DNA from 2 places in the Streptomyces sp. NPDC026575 genome. Region 1 is predicted to be linked to the other one. Evidence: riboswitches for the same ligand, from Rfam matches in the RefSeq annotation. Region 1 holds a riboswitch; the other holds the start of a gene.
The links. Region 1 has a riboswitch for ZMP and ZTP ahead of ACZ4NB_RS27935 (serine hydroxymethyltransferase). Riboswitches for the same ligand answer to the same signal wherever they lie in the genome.
Positions count from the first base shown of each region.

Region 1 (7,721 bases):
CGCCGATCGTCCAGGTCGCGCTGAAGTCGCCGAGCTCGCTCTGGGCGCGGTCCATGGCGTCCTCGGCGATGCCGTGGGCGACCGTGACATGCGGGTGGTAGGGGAACTGCAGCTCGCGGGCGCAGGGGCCGGAGGCGGCGCGTACCCGGGCCTGGAGGGCGGTGCAGCCCGCCTCGCCCTCGGCGACCCTGACGAAGACGACCGGGGAGAGCGGGCGGAAGGTGTCGGTGCCTTCCAGGCGGAGCGGGAAGGGGCGGAAGGCGGCCGCGACCGCGGCGAGGTGGCGTTCGATGCCGGGCAGCGCCTCGGTGTGGACCTCGGTCGGCGGGAGGAGGGTGATGTGCGTGGGGATGCCGTGTGCGGCGGGGTCCCCGAAGCTCTCGCGCTTCCGCTGCAGGAAGCTGCCGTACGGCTCCGGGACCGCGATCGAAACGCCCAGCGTTACGGTCCCCACTGCGTTCTCCCTCCTGACGTGTGTGCGGCACGCTCGCGCACCCTCATAGTGTGCCGGGTGCGCGCCCCTTGCGGGGAGCGTCCCCTGCCCTGTGACAAACAGGGCCTCGGGCCCCCGGAGGCGGGGACCCGGGGCTCTGTGCGGACCGTCCGGCGGGTCCGTGCGGCCGCGCGGACGAGTCCCGTCAGTGCTTGGCCGGCAGCAGTCCGAGCCGGTCATAGGCGGTGGCGAGGGTCTCGGCGGCGACCGCGCGGGCCTTCTCCGCACCCTTGGCCAGGATCGAGTCCAGCGTCTCGGGGTCGTCCAGATATTCCTGGGTGCGGTCCCGGAACGGTGTGACGAATTCGACCATCACCTCGGCGAGGTCGGTCTTGAGGGCGCCGTACATCTTGCCCTCGTACTCCTGCTCCAGCTCCGGGATCGAGGTGCCCGTGAGGGAGGAGTAGATCGTCAGGAGGTTGGAGACGCCCGGCTTGTTCTCGGCGTCGTAGCGGATCACCGTGTCGGTGTCGGTGACCGCGCTCTTGACCTTCTTCGCCGTCGCCTTCGGCTCGTCCAGGAGGTTGATCAGGCCCTTCGGCGTGGACGCCGACTTGCTCATCTTGATCGACGGGTCCTGGAGGTCGTAGATCTTGGCCGTCTCCTTGAGGATGTACGGCGCCGGGATCGTGAAGGTGTCGCCGTAGCGGCCGTTGAAGCGCTCGGCGAGGTCGCGGGTCAGCTCGATGTGCTGGCGCTGGTCCTCGCCCACCGGGACCTGGTGGGCCTGGTAGAGGAGGATGTCGGCGACCTGGAGGACCGGGTACGTGAACAGGCCGACGGAGGCGCGGTCGGCGCCCTGCTTGGCGGCCTTGTCCTTGAACTGGGTCATCCGGGATGCCTCGCCGAAGCCGGTGAGGCAGTTCATGACCCAGCCGAGCTGGGCGTGCTCGGGCACATGGCTCTGCACGAAGAGCGTGCAGCGCTCGGGGTCGAGGCCGGCGGCCAGCAGCTGGGCGGCCGCGATCCGGGTGTTCTGCCGCAGCTCCGCCGGGTCCTGCGGAACGGTGATCGCATGCAGGTCGACGACCATGTAGAAGGCGTCGTGGGACTCCTGCAGCGCTACCCACTGGCGGACGGCGCCGAGGTAGTTGCCGAGGTGGAAGGAGCCGGCGGTGGGCTGAATGCCGGAGAGCACACGCGGACGATCGAGAGCCATGGCACCGATTGTCTCAGGTCGCGCGTGCTCCCCGGCGCGTGGCCGGGAAATACCCCGGGGCCCCGCGCGCCCGGGACCGCGGGGGCCCCGGGCGCCGGCGTCGCGGGCTCAGCCGCCGATCGGCAGGCCCGGCGCCGGATAGGCCGCCATCAGCTCGGCGACCTCCCCGCGGATGGCCCCCAGCGCCGCCTCGTCGCCCTCGGCCGCGGCCCGTACGGCCCGGTCGATCCACTCCGCGACCTGCGGCATCCGGTCCGTGCCCAGACCGCGGGAGGTCAGCGAGGGGGTGCCGATGCGGATGCCGGAGGGGTCGAAGGGCTTGCGCGGGTCGAACGGGACGGTGTTGTAGTTGACGACGATGCCGGCCCGGTCCAGGGCCTTCGCGGCGACCTTGCCGGGGACGCCCTTGGAGGTCAGGTCGATCAGCACCAGGTGGTTGTCGGTGCCGCCGGAGACCAGGTCGTGGCCGCGGGCCAGCAGCGCCTCGGCGAGCGCCCTGGCGTTGGCGACGACGGCGTGCGCGTACTGTCGGAAGGACGGGGCGGCCGCCTCGTGCAGGGCGACCGCGATGGCGGCGGTGGTGTGGTTGTGCGGGCCGCCCTGGAGGCCCGGGAAGACGGCCTTGTCCAGGGCCTTGGCGTGGCTCGCCCGGGACATCAGCATCGCGCCGCGCGGCCCGCGCAGGGTCTTGTGCGTGGTCGTGGAGATCACGTCGGCGTGCGGTACGGGCGAGGGGTGGGCGCCGCCCGCGATCAGGCCGGCGATATGCGCGATGTCCGCGACGAGGACCGCGTCGACCTCCCGCGCGATCTCGCCGAAGGCGGCGAAGTCGATGGTGCGGGGGACGGCCGTGCCACCACAGAAGATGATCTTCGGGCGTTCCTTGCGGGCGAGGTCGCGCACCTCGTCGAAGTCGATGAGCCCGCTGTCGGCGCGTACGCCGTACTGGACGCCGCGGAACCAGGTGCCGGTGGCCGAGACGCCCCACCCGTGGGTGAGGTGGCCGCCCATCGGCAGCGCCATGCCCAGCACGGTGTCGCCGGGCTCGGCGAAGGCCAGGTACGCGGCGAGGTTGGCGGGCGAGCCGGAGTACGGCTGGACGTTGGCGTGTTCGACGCCGAAGACGGCCTTGGCGCGCTCGACGGCCAGCGTCTCGACGCGGTCGATGTTCTGCTGGCCTTCGTAGTAGCGACGGCCCGCGTACCCCTCGCTGTACTTGTTCTGAAGGACCGTGCCGGTGGCTTCCAGGACGGCGGCGGAGACGTAGTTCTCGCTGGGGATCAGCCGCAGGGTGTCGGCCTGGAGCCGCTCCTCGGCGCCCACCAGGGCGGCGAGTTCGGGATCGGCGGCGTGCAGCGCGGGATGGGAAAGGGGCAGTGACATGGCGTCCTCCGGGGCGCTCGATCGGTGGTCCGGTCGGGTCCCGGGTGCCCAGGCGGGCGGCACCTCGTGATGGCGTCCTCGCACCGCTCCCTCGGGGTCGATTCCCCGCACGCCAGTCGCGGTGCGCACCGCCGAGTCTAGGGCCTTTCCGACCCCGACCCATCGGACAGGCCCTAGGGGGTGCCGCCCGGGGGTGCCTCGCCTCTCCGCGTATGCCCGCCGGTGCCGGAACACCGAACCACCCCAACGGCTTCCGAACAAACCGCCCACGCGGCAAGATAGAGGGGCATCTCGATGCATATGCCCCGTACGGCCTACCGAACGGAGTCACCGGTGACGTCAACGGAACGCAGCATCGCCGCCGCCGAAGCCCACAGCGCGCACAACTACCACCCGCTGCCCGTCGTCGTGGCCACCGCCGAGGGCGCCTGGATGACGGATGTGGCGGGCCGGCGCTATCTGGACATGCTCGCCGGGTACTCCGCGCTGAACTTCGGGCACGGCAACCGCCGTCTGCTGGACGCCGCCAAGGCCCAGCTGGAACGGGTCACGCTCACCTCGCGCGCCTTCCACCACGACCGGTTCGCGGACTTCTGCGCCGCGCTGGCCGAACTGTGCGGCATGGAGCTGGTGCTGCCGATGAACACCGGCGCCGAGGCGGTCGAGACGGCCGTGAAGACGGCCCGCAAGTGGGGCTACGAGGTGAAGGGCGTCCCGGACGGCCGGGCCAGGATCATCGTCGCGGAGAACAACTTCCACGGCCGGACCACCACCATCGTCTCCTTCTCCACCGACCCCGAGGCCCGCGCCGGCTTCGGTCCGTACACCCCCGGCTTCGAGATCGTCCCGTACGGCGACCTGGCGGCGCTGGAGGCGGCCGTCGACGACCACACCGTCGCCGTCCTGCTGGAGCCGATCCAGGGCGAGGCGGGCGTGCTGGTGCCGCCGCCGGGCTACCTGGCAGGCGTGCGGGAGCTGACCCGCCGCCGGAACGTGCTGTTCATCGCCGACGAGATCCAGTCCGGGCTGGGCCGCACGGGCCGGACCTTCGCCTGCGAGCACGAGGGCGTGGTGCCCGACATGTACGTCCTGGGCAAGGCGCTGGGCGGCGGAGTGGTGCCGGTGTCGGCGGTGGTCTCCTCCCGCGAGGTGCTCGGGGTCTTCGCACCCGGCGAGCACGGCTCGACGTTCGGCGGCAACCCGCTCGCCTGCGCGGTGGCGCTGGAGGTCATCGCGATGCTGCGGACCGGTGAACTCCAGCAGCACGCCGCGGAGTTGGGCGAGCATCTGCACGGCGAGCTGAGGCTGCTGGTGGGCGACGGCACGGTGGACGCGGTACGCGGCCGCGGGCTGTGGGCGGGCGTGGACATCAACCCCGCGCGCGGCACCGGACGGTACGTCTCCGAGCAGCTGATGGCCCGGGGCGTGCTGGTCAAGGACACCCACGGCGCGACGATCCGGATCGCCCCGCCGCTGGTGATCAGCAAGGAGGACCTGGACTGGGGGCTGGCCCGGCTGCGGGAGGTCCTGGAGGGGTAGCGCGGCTGCCGCGAGCACGCAGCGGGCGACCGGCGGGCCGAGGGCCCTGGCCGCTCGCTGCGCCATGCCGCGGGCGGGCGGACGCGCCGGCGCCTGGGCGCGCGGGGCGCGGTGGACGTGCGATCCCGGTGGACGCACGATGCCGGTGGACGCACGATGCCCGCTGCGGCACACCCTGTGGCGCGCCTCAGCGGATCAGGTCAGCGGGTCAGGTCAGCGGATCAGGTCAACGGATCACATGCGGCACGAAGCGCGCGTACTCGTCCGTGACCGGTCCGGACGACTCCCGGATGCCCAGCCCCGCCGCCTCGTCCTCGACGACCCACGCGCCGAGGACGACACGGTTGCCGTCGAAGTCCGGCAGCGGCGCCAGCTCCTGGTAGCAGCACGGGTCTTCGGGCTCGCGCGGCACCGGGGCGGCACCCGGCTCGTGCAGCGTGACGCCGGCGCCCTCCCGGCCGAGCAGCGGCTTGGCCGCGTAACCGCGGGTGTGCGCCAGCTCGCGCGGCCCGTCGAGGTAGGCGGCCAGCAGGTTCGGATGCCCGGGGTAGAGCTCCCACAGGATCGCCAGCAGCGCCTTGTTGGAGAGCAGCATCTTCCAGGCGGGCTCGATCCAGAGGGTGGAGCCGGTGCCGCCGCCGTTGTCGAGGGTGTCCAGGACGTACGGGCCGAAGTCGTCGGTGGCCAGCCACTCCCACGGGTAGAGCTTGAAGCACGCCCGCATGAAGCGCAGCCGCTGGTCGACGAAGCGGCCCGAGAGCCGGTCCCAGCCGATGTCCTCCATCGAGACGGCGACCGTCTCCAGGCCCGCCTGCTGCGCCGTCTCCTCCAGATACGCGACGGTCATCAGGTCCTCGCCCAGCTCATCGCCCGCGGAGTGCGCGAAGTGCAGCGGCGCACCGGGCGGCAGCAGCGGGGCCTGCCGCTTCCAGGCCGCCACCAGCCGCTCGTGCAGCGAGTTCCACTGGTCGGCGCCCGGGAAGCGCTCCTCCATCCAGAACCACTGCGGGCTGGCGGCCTCGACCAGCGAGGTCGGCGTATCGGCGTTGTACTCCAGCATCTTGGCCGGGCCGGTGCCGTCGTAGTGCAGGTCGAACCGCCCGTAGAGGGAGGGCAGTTCGTCGCGCCGGCGCCAGGACTCGGCGACCAGGGCGGCCAGCCGGGGATCGTCGATGCCGAGGTCGGCGAAGCGGTCGTGCTCGACGATGTGCGCGGCCGCGGCCAGGCACATGCCGTGCAGCTCCTCGACGACCTCCTCCAGGGCCTCGACCTCGGGGAGGGTGAACTCGTAGTAGGCGCTCTCGTCCCAGTAGGGCCGCAGCGAATCGTCCGGGTAGCGGGTGAGCGGGTAGATCAGCCCCTGCGCCTCGACGGTCTGCTGCCAGCCGGGGCGGGGCTCGATGGTGTGGCGTTCCATGCCGTCCGGGCCGCTCAGCCGCCGAAGGAGCCGTGCCGGCCGCCGCCGCTGCTGCCGTGCGACCCCGAGCAGCCGAAGCCGCCGCGGTTGACGGCCGAGCTCTTGCTGAAGGTGCCCTCGACGGCGTAGCTGCCGCCCTTGTTGCTCGGGTCGTAGTACCACTGGCCGTCGACGGGGCGCTTGGCGCTCTTGCCGCCGCCCTTGCCGTACCCGCCGCTCGTACCGCTGCTCCCCGTGGACGAGCCGCCGCCCGCGGAGCAGTTCTTGGAGTCGACGATGCGGTAGCCCTTGACCACGTCGTAGCTGTTGCGGTCGACGCAGCGCTTGTCGGGCTCGGAGCCGCAGGACGTCAGGGCCGCGGCGAGCGCGCCCATGCCTCCCAGGATCACCGTGCTCGAACGCAGCCGCCGACGTGCCTTCTCGGCCATTTCTTCCCGCTTCCCCCGTGGATGGATCAACGTGCTCTCGTGCAGCACAGCCACCCTAGAGGGCGGCCGCGCCCCGCCCCGGACGGGCCCCGCCCCGCTTCCGGATCCGCCCCCTACGGCCGCTTCACGGCCCTTCGAGGGCCCTTGGCGGGATCTGCGCCCTGCCGTCCCGGACGCCTCCGCCGCCTGGGGCTCCGGCGGCTTCTGAGACTTCCGGAACTCCTGGGAGACGCCACACCACTCGCCCTAGGCTGACCGCCATGACCGAAAACACCCCTACACCCGGTCCGACACCCGCCCCGATATCCGACGGGCTGTCGCTGCGCCATCCGGTGGCATCGGACCATCCGCGCCTCCAGCTGGCGCTGGCCGACTGGTGGGGTGGACTGGGCGGTGAAGCGGGCGCGCTGCAACGGAAGTTGCTGGTACCGCGCCTGTTCCTCCAGCACTTCGCCGACACCAGCTTCCTCGTCGAGCGCCCCGACGGCACCCTGCACGCCTTCCTGATCGGCTTCCTGTCCCAGACCGACCCGCGCACGGCCTACATCCACTTCGTCGGCGTATGCCCCGACGGCAAGCGCGGCGGCGTCGGCAGCGCGCTGTACGAGCGCTTCTTCGCCCTCGCCCGGGAGGCGGGCCGCAGCCGGGTCCGCTGCATCACCAGCCCCGACAACCGCGACTCGATCGCGTACCACACCCGCATGGGCTTCCAGTGGGAACCGGGCGACCGGACCGACGACGACGGCGCCGTACCGGTGCACACGGACTACGACGGTCCGGGCCTGGACCGGGTGTCCTTCGTACGGGAGCTGTAGCCGGGCCTGCGCACGGCCGTTGCCGCCACGCCGTACGGGAGTCGCCGCCACGCCCGCCCCGGAACCGACCACTGCCACGGAATCGATCACCTGTCCCGAAGCCAGAGGCAACCCCGAGCGCACAAAACCCTTCCTTATCAACGGCAAGTCTTATGCGGTATGCGGAACGAACAGGGGGAGTCGTGCGTCGGCGTTCACTTCTCGCGGCGACAGCCGCGCTCACTTTGACCGTCACCCTCGGCCTGGGGCTGCTCGGCTGCGGCTCGCCCCGGATGGCGGCCCTGCACGCCGACTGCACGACGAAGAGCCTGCGCTGGAAGCTCACCGTGCTGAAGAAGAAGCCGCACACCACCCACCGCGACGCGCGGCTGTCCATCGCCAACAAGGGCCCGGGAACCTGCGTCTTCCGCGGCTTCCCGGTCTTCGAGGTCCACGTCGGCAAGGGGCCCGAGTCCGACGCGCAGGGGCACGGCCGCACCATGCCCAT
Region 1 covers NZ_JBVHQM010000022.1:110,550-118,270, reverse strand. Annotated here, with positions in the region: gene ACZ4NB_RS27945 (2'-5' RNA ligase family protein) at 1-454, opposite strand, end outside; gene trpS (tryptophan--tRNA ligase) at 639-1,652, opposite strand; gene ACZ4NB_RS27935 (serine hydroxymethyltransferase) at 1,761-3,035, opposite strand; ZMP/ZTP riboswitch at 3,075-3,165, opposite strand; gene rocD (ornithine--oxo-acid transaminase) at 3,336-4,574, shown strand; gene ACZ4NB_RS27925 (glutathionylspermidine synthase family protein) at 4,801-5,991, opposite strand; gene ACZ4NB_RS27920 (hypothetical protein) at 6,006-6,419, opposite strand; gene ACZ4NB_RS27915 (GNAT family N-acetyltransferase) at 6,680-7,234, shown strand; gene ACZ4NB_RS27910 (DUF4232 domain-containing protein) at 7,459-7,721, shown strand, end outside.

Region 2 (7,721 bases), on a different contig from region 1:
GAAGGGCAAGGGGAACAAGAGGGAGGGCGAAGAGTACGGACGCCAGCTCTTCCACCCGCACGGCTTCCCCTACGGCCTGGGCAGAGACGGCCTGCTCGGCCTCGGGCTGCTCGGGGTCATCTGACACCCACCAGGTAGTCCACCCAGTGGGCCCGGGAACTCCCCTCCCGGGCCCACTGCCGCGTGGCCAGGGCGTGTCGGAGCCGACCGCCGGGGCACATCGGATGCGACGCGGCGTCCTCTCCCGCCCTGATGTCCCGCCCCTCGTTCCCGCATCCGGCGACCACCCCCGGCGGCCGCCGGCCGGCGGGGGCGTCGCGCGCGATCCGTCCTCGTGGAGTCCCTATGTCACCATCCGTCGCGTGCAGGAGGAACCGCCGGCGCACCGTGCGCGCCCTGGCCCTCCTGGTGGCCGTCGGCGCCGTCCTCACCGGCCTCGTCCAGGCGGCCCCGCCCACCCCCACGGACCACGAGACCCTCGATCCGCGCATCACCGCGGTCCTGCGCAAGCCCGCCTACCGGCACGCCGAGTGGGGCCTGTTCCAGCAGAACCAGCAGACCGGAAAGGTGACCCGGTCCCGCAACGCCGATCAGTTCTTCCTCCCCGGGTCCACGGCCAAACTGTTCGGCGTCAGCGGCACCTGGCACACCCTGGGCGGCGGCCACCGCTTCGTCACGCCGGTCCACGCCGTCGGCAAGCGCCGCAACGCGACGCTCCGGGGCGATCTCGACCTGGTCGCGCAGGGGGATCTGACGCTCGGCGGCCGGACGCGCAAGAACGGCACCGTCGCCTTCACCACCATCGACCACACCTACGCCAACGACATCCCCGGCGCCACCCTCACCCCGCAGAACCCGCTGGCCGGCGTCGACCAGCTCGCCCGGCAGGTGCGGGCCGCGGGCATCCGCCGGGTCGAGGGCGATGTGGTCATCGACGCGAGGCTGTTCCGCCCGGACCCGACGCTCGATCCGACGCCCACCCCACTGATCATCAACGACAACGTCATCGATCTGCTGACCTCCCCCGGCAGCGGAGCGGGCGCACCGGCCGGCCTGGAGGTGCGCCCGAAGGTCGCGCCGTACCGGGTCACGTCCTCGGTCCGCACCGTCGCCGCCGGCCAGCCGACCGATATCACCGTCAGGGCCTCCGCCGACGGCACCCGGATCCAGCTGTCCGGCACCATCGCCGCCGGCTCCGCCCCCGTCCTGCGGGTGTCCCCCGTCAAGGACCCGAACGCCTTCGGCCGGACGGCGATGATCGAGGCGCTGAAGCGCGCCGGGGTCGAGGTCACCGCCCCCGCCGTCGGCCCCAACCCCGCCACCCGGTTGCCGCGCTCCTACCAGGGCGCGCCCACCGTGGCCCGGTACACCTCCCCGCCGTACGCCGAGTACGCCGAGCTGATCTTCAAGGTGAGCCACAACCTCGGCGCGAACCTGGGGATCTGCCTGATGGCCGTGAGCCGGGGGAAGGCCGACTGCCAGGACGGATTCCCCGTGCTCGCCGCCTTCCTGGACGGTGCGAAGGTGGACCGCCGGGCCGTCCAGCTCGCGGACGGCCGGGGCGGCAACCCGGTCGACCGGACCACGCCACGGGCCGTGGCCCAGCTCCTGACGTACTGGCAGCGCACCGCCGACGCGGAGCGCTTCCGCACCGCGCTGCCGATCCTGGGCGTCGACGGGACCCTGGCCGACTCCTGCCGTGACTGCCCGTCACGCGGCAAGGTCTTCGCCAAGACCGGTACTGTGGCGGGCGGGGACGCGCTCAACGGCCGGCTGGCCGTGGGCGCCGAGACCACGGCCGGCTATCTGGAGACGGGCCCGGACCGCTTCGACGTGTTCTTCGCCGGCGTCAACGGCGCCTCGACCGCGGGCGCGAACATCGGCGGCGTCCTGGCGATCGGGAACGATGTGGCCGATGTCGCGGCCTATTTGCAGCAGACGAGCGGAGCCGACACGCCCTGAGGGCTCACCCCGCCTGGCCGCTGTCCTTCAGGCTGCCCCAGCCGTGCCAGCGGTCGATCTCGATCCAGGCACTGACCCGGCGGCGGTCGCGCTGCGGGTACGGCCGCCGGAGGTACTGCCGGGCCAGCCGGTCGATGTCGGCCAGCTCCTGGTCGTCCCGGAGTTCCCCGACCCGGCCGATGAGGCTGAGGTGGGTGTACCAGTTGCCCTCGTCCAGCACCGTGAGCGTGACCCGGGGATCGCGGCGGACATGCGCCAGCCGCTTGCGGCCCTCGTCCATGTTGACCAGCACCCGGCCGTCGTCCCAGAGGTACCAGGTGGCGGTGGAGACCGGCTGGCCGTCCGGCCGCAGTGTGGTGATGACGGCGGGATTGGGCTTGGCCAGCATGGCGACGGCGGCTTCGGGGAGCGGTGGTCTCGACATCTCGGGCACTTTCGGTTCGCTGCGGTAGGGGGACGGTGGCTGCGTTCGGGTACGTCGCCGCGTCCGAGCACGTCGCCGCACTCGGTGCGCCGCTGTGGGCATCTTCGCGCCTGCGGCCCCTCACCTTCTGGGAGGCGCGACCGGCTGCGGGAGGGAACCGTCCCCGTCGGCCATCGGGGGAGTGCCGGCGGACGGGGCGGCGGCGGGCGCCGCGGCGGGCCCCTGCTTCAGGGTGTCGAGGATGGCCAGGCCCTGGCCGACGACGGCGGAGGCGATCTCGTTGATGCCGTCGGTGCCGTTGAGGACGGTCAGCCGGGAGCCGGCGATGCCCTCGGCGGCGGCCTGGGCCAGCGCCGGGAGGTTCTCGACGGTGCGGTTGGCGGCGATCAGCTCCTGGTTGCCGTCCCGGAGCGAGCCGGCGAGCGCGGTGTTGGCGTCGGCGCGTGCCTGGGCGAGGGTGCGTTCGGTGTAGGCACGGGCGTCCGCCTCGAAGCGGACCTGGTCGCGCCGTGCCTCCGCCAGGGTGCGCAGCCGGTAGGCCTCGGCGTCCGCGGGGCGGCGCACCTCGGCCTCCAGGCGCTGGGCGGCCAGCGCGGCCTGCCGCTCGGCCAGGGCGGTCTGCTCCTCGATGACCTGCTGCGAGGCCCTGGCCTGGGACAGCGGGCCGGACTGGGCGGCACTGGCGTTGTACTGCTCGGTCTCGGCGAGGAACCCGGCCCGCTTGATCGCGGTGTCCCGTTCGTACTTCGCCTTGAGCGCCGCCGCCTCCTGCTCCCGCTCGGTCGCCTCCTGGTCGGCCTTCGCCTCCGCGATCCGCGCGGCGCTGGCGACCGCCGCGGCGTGCGGGGCGGCCAGGTTCGTGATGTAGCCGGAGGTGTCGCCGATCTCCTGGATCTGCAGGGCGTCGACGACGATGCCGAGCTTCTCCATCTCGGAGTGGCTGCCGTCCTTGACCTCCTGGGCGACCCGGTCCCGCTCCCGGATGATCTGCTCGACGGTCAGCCCGCCGACGATCGAGCGCAGATGGCCGGCGAAGATCCGCCCCACCAGCTCCTCCATGGTGTCCTGCTCGCTCAGGAAGCGCCGTGCAGCGTTGGCGATCGACGTGGAGTCGTCGCCGACCTTGAAGACCGCGACCGCCCGGACGGCGAGCCGGATGCCCTGCTGGGTGACGCAGTCCTCGGAGATCTCCGCCTCCCGCAGCGACAGCGACAGCACGCTCGCCTTCTGCTTGACGGGCATGACCCAGCAGCCATGGCCCGTGACGATACGGAATTGCGCGTCCCCCGCACGGCGCTTCGAGCCGGAGATCAACAGCGCCTCGTTCGGCGCGGGAACATGCCAGAACAACATCACAAGGCTCCTGGTCCGGTGCGGCCGGCCTCGGGCGCTCCGGGCGGTGACGGTGCGGCGCGCGGCAGGCACCCCTCGGCTCGGCCGTAGGCTCCGGTCCGGGTCAGGCGGCCGGCAGCGGCGCGACGATCACCGACCGCGCCGAGGTGTGGTCCACCACGACGACCTGCGTATGGCGGGCGATGGGCTCTCGGGACCAGGCGGCGAATGCCTCGGTCCCGCCGCGTACGGGCAGCAGCACCTCGCCCGGTCCGTCGCTCGGAATCGAGACGGTCACCCGCCCGATCGCGCCGATCGGGTCGAAGTCCGTGTCATCCCTCGCGCTCACCCGGGCTCCGTCGCTGGTCAAAGCCGCTGTCGGCCCGGAAGCCGGACAGCGGGAAATCTCGACAACTCAACGGTACTCCGGGCGATCCGGCCGGTTCAGGAGTCGAGCCGGGCGGGCCGGGCGGCCGGGACCGGGCGGCGCGCGGGCAGCACGTCGGGGGCGCGGTGCGGCCGGAGGGCGGCCAGTGCGTTCTCGGTCTCCTCCATGAAACAGCGGTACGAGACCAGCCGCTGCCATTCGGGGTCGGCGACCCCGGGTACCGTGGCGGCGCGCTCCGTCCACGTCCGCACCAGAGTGGCGTACAGGGGCGTCTGCCGGGCGATCTCGGCGGTGATCCACCGGGGCATGGAGCCGGGCCGGGGGAGGGAAGTCTGTCCGTGACCTGCGACGGTGCCGGAGGTAGGAGCGCTCATGGCCGTTGAAACGATCCTGGGGGCCTGTGGTCACTGCGTATTTTTGCGGCTCCCCGCACATGCGTCCTTCCGTGGGGGGCGAAACGCCCTCGAATATCACCCCATGCAGTGATCTATTGCCGGGAAGCAGTCCAATCCGGACGGAGGAACGTTGTCGCAGTCATGGAACCGAGGGAGTTGTGGGAGCGCCACGCGGTACTCGCACAGGCGTTTTGCAGCAGCGATGACGAGGTCCGCCGGACGCAGGGACTCCTCGACGAGGCCGAGGTCCGCCGGTCCCGGACGCTGGCCGCCTTCGCCGTGACCGTGGGCAGCGACGCGGTGGTGGCGGACCTGCTCGGCCTGGACGAGCGCGAAGTGCGCCTGGCCCGCCGCACGGTGGGCAAGGACGACGCCCGCGCGGTCGCCAAGAGCCTGCTCGCCCAGCCCGCCCACCCCGCCACCGAGCAGCCGCCCGCGGGCGAGCACACCGCCGCCCGGGAGCAGGCCCCCGCCCAGCCGGCCGCCGCTCACCAGCCGGGGCAGACCGGCGTCCACCCCGCCGCGCACCCCGCGGGCCAGGCCGCCGCCCCCGGCCAGGCCCCGGCGGGCCACATCGGAGCACCGGCGACCGGCCCGCTCCAGGCCGCAGCGCCCCAGCCCGCTCCACCCCAAGCCGCCCCGCCGCAGGCGCCCCCGGCCCAGGCCCCCGCCGCCCAGGCCACCCCGCCCCAGTCCACCGAGTCGGCCTGGGCGCCGGCCCTGGACGCGATCCTGATGAGCAGCTGGCACACCGGAGTCGACCTCACGGCCCTGGCCACCGAACTCGGTCTCGACGTCCGCTTCCTCGTGGCCCGCGCCCAGCAGCTGTCCGCCGACAACCGCCAGACCCCGCAGACCGCACCGCAGGACCGCATCGGCCGCCACCGCCGGATGGCCACCCTCCAGTCCTCCCCGCAGTCCGAGACCCCTCATCTGACCTGGCGCGAGCGACCATCGCAGCCCGCACGGGAGACGTACGAGCACGAACCCTGGAAACAGCAGCAGTACGCGGGCTACCAGAACAACGCGGAGTACCGGGGCTACCAGGAGTACCAGGGCTATCAGAACTACCAGGGCAACCAGAGCTACCAGGACTATCAGGTGTACCAAGGTCAACAGCCCTCTCCGGCCGCCTGGGACCCCAGCGCCATCACCACCGCCCAGCACGACTGGGACGGCATCCTCAGCCAATGGGAAGCCACCACGCCCCCCACGCCCACCCCGGCCCCGGGCGGCCACGGGGGAACCTGACGCCGGCTCCCCGGAGCGCTCCGCCGTCGATTACAGTGGTCGGCGGGCCGTGACTGGCGCTTGGGTGGAGTACCACCGGGGAGCGGCCCGGCCTCATCCGGCCACTGCCGCGCGCCTGGGCGATCCCTCACCACGCTCAGGAGCACCCGATGACCCAGACCGCCCGCCTCATGGACGGCAGCGCACTGGCCCGCAGCATCGTCGAGCAGGCCGCGCAGCGCGCGACGGCCCTCACCCGGCAGACCGGCCAGGCCCCCTGCCTGGCGACCGTGCTCGTCGGTGACGACCCCGCCTCCGCGACGTACGTACGGATGAAGCGCGCCCGCTGCGAGAAGGCCGGGATCCGGTCGCGGCATATCGCACTGCCCGCCGGGACCACGACCGCGGAGCTGGTCGGCACCCTCACCGAGCTCTCCGACGACCCCACCGTCCACGGCATCCTCCTCCAGCACCCGGTCGGCCCGCATATCGACGAGCGCGCCGCGTTCGAGGCCATCGCCCCCGAGAAGGACGTCGACGGCGTCACCTTCCACTCCTTCGCCACGATGAGCTTCGGCGTCGACGGCTTCGCCTCCTGCACACCGGCCGGCATCCTCCGCCTCCTCGACCACTACGACGTCGAGCTGGCCGGCAAGCACGCCGTCGTGGTCGGCCGCAGCGCGATCCTCGGCAAGCCCGTCGGGATGCTGCTGCTCGGCCGCAACGCCACCGTCACCTACTGCCACTCCCGCACCACCGACCTCGCGTCGATCACCCGGCAGGCCGACGTCCTGATCGCCGCGGTCGGCCGGCCCCGTCTGCTCACCGGCGAGCACATCAAGCCCGGTGCCGTCGTCGTCGACGCCGGCTACAACCCCGGCAACGTCGGCGATGTGGACTTCGACTCCGCGAGCGGCCGCGCCTCCCTGATCACCCCGGTCCCCGGCGGCGTCGGCCCCATGACCATCGCGACCCTGCTCACCCAGACCGTCGACGCCGCGACCCGTCAGCTGACGGCGGCCTGACGGCGCGGCACCGAGGTCCGGTGCGGTGCGGGGCGGGCGGGGCCGGAAGTGTGCGGCGGCCGGGCGGGCGTCCTCCGTATGATCGCCAGGGCGGTAAGCGATCATCAAGCGGAGGGCGAACGACCATGGCGGAACAGCGCGTTGTCATCGTGACGGGCGGCGGTACGGGCATCGGTGCCGCCACCGCCCGGCTGCTGCGGGCGGCCGGCCACCAGGTGGTGATCTCCGGCCGCCGGCCCGAACCGCTGCACCGCCTCGCCGAGGAGACCGGCGCCCTGGCCCACCCCTCCGACACCGCCGACCCCGAGGCCGTCCAGGGTCTGGTCGATGCCGCGGTCTCGGCGTACGGGCGGCTCGACGGTCTGGTCCTCAACGCCGGTATCGCCCGCGGCGGTTCCGTCGGCGATCTGTCGATCGAGGACTGGGAGGCCGTGATGACCACCAACGTCACCGGCCCCTTCCTCCTCCAACGTGCCGCCCTGCCACACCTGTTGGCGGCACGCGGCGCCGTCGTCGCGGTCGCCTCGGTCTCCGCCCTGCGCAACGGCGACGGCAATGCCGCCTATGCGACCTCCAAGGCGGCCCTGCTCCAGCTCTGCCGCTCCCTCGCCGTGGACTACGGACGCGACGGGCTGCGCGCCAACATCGTCTGCCCCAGCTGGGTGCGTACCGAGATGGCCGACCGGCGGATGGCGCGGTTCGCCGACGAGTCCGGTCTCGCCGGCGGCGTCGACGCCGCGTACGAGGAGGCCACCCGGCTGCTGCCCGTCGGCCGCCCCGGCGAGCCACGCGAGGTCGCCGAGGCCATCGACTGGCTCCTGTCGCCGGCCGCGTCCTTCGTCAACGGCGCGGTCCTCACCGTCGACGGCGGCGCCACGGCCGTCGACACCGGCGGCGCCGCGTTCCGCTTCCGCCTGGAGCCGCGCGGCGGCGCCGAGGGCTGAGGGCCCCTACGGCCGACGTTC
Region 2 covers NZ_JBVHQM010000001.1:210,459-218,179, reverse strand. Annotated here, with positions in the region: gene ACZ4NB_RS00995 (hypothetical protein) at 1-124, shown strand, start outside; gene dacB (D-alanyl-D-alanine carboxypeptidase/D-alanyl-D-alanine endopeptidase) at 388-1,962, shown strand; gene ACZ4NB_RS00985 (PPOX class F420-dependent oxidoreductase) at 1,967-2,386, opposite strand; gene ACZ4NB_RS00980 (SPFH domain-containing protein) at 2,507-3,739, opposite strand; gene ACZ4NB_RS00975 (hypothetical protein) at 3,843-4,067, opposite strand; gene ACZ4NB_RS00970 (hypothetical protein) at 4,163-4,480, opposite strand; gene ACZ4NB_RS00965 (hypothetical protein) at 4,643-5,752, shown strand; ZMP/ZTP riboswitch at 5,792-5,880, shown strand; gene ACZ4NB_RS00960 (bifunctional 5,10-methylenetetrahydrofolate dehydrogenase/5,10-methenyltetrahydrofolate cyclohydrolase) at 5,902-6,756, shown strand; gene ACZ4NB_RS00955 (SDR family NAD(P)-dependent oxidoreductase) at 6,882-7,700, shown strand.
Region 2: another riboswitch for ZMP and ZTP. It lies ahead of ACZ4NB_RS00960 (bifunctional 5,10-methylenetetrahydrofolate dehydrogenase/5,10-methenyltetrahydrofolate cyclohydrolase); the one in region 1 lies ahead of ACZ4NB_RS27935 (serine hydroxymethyltransferase).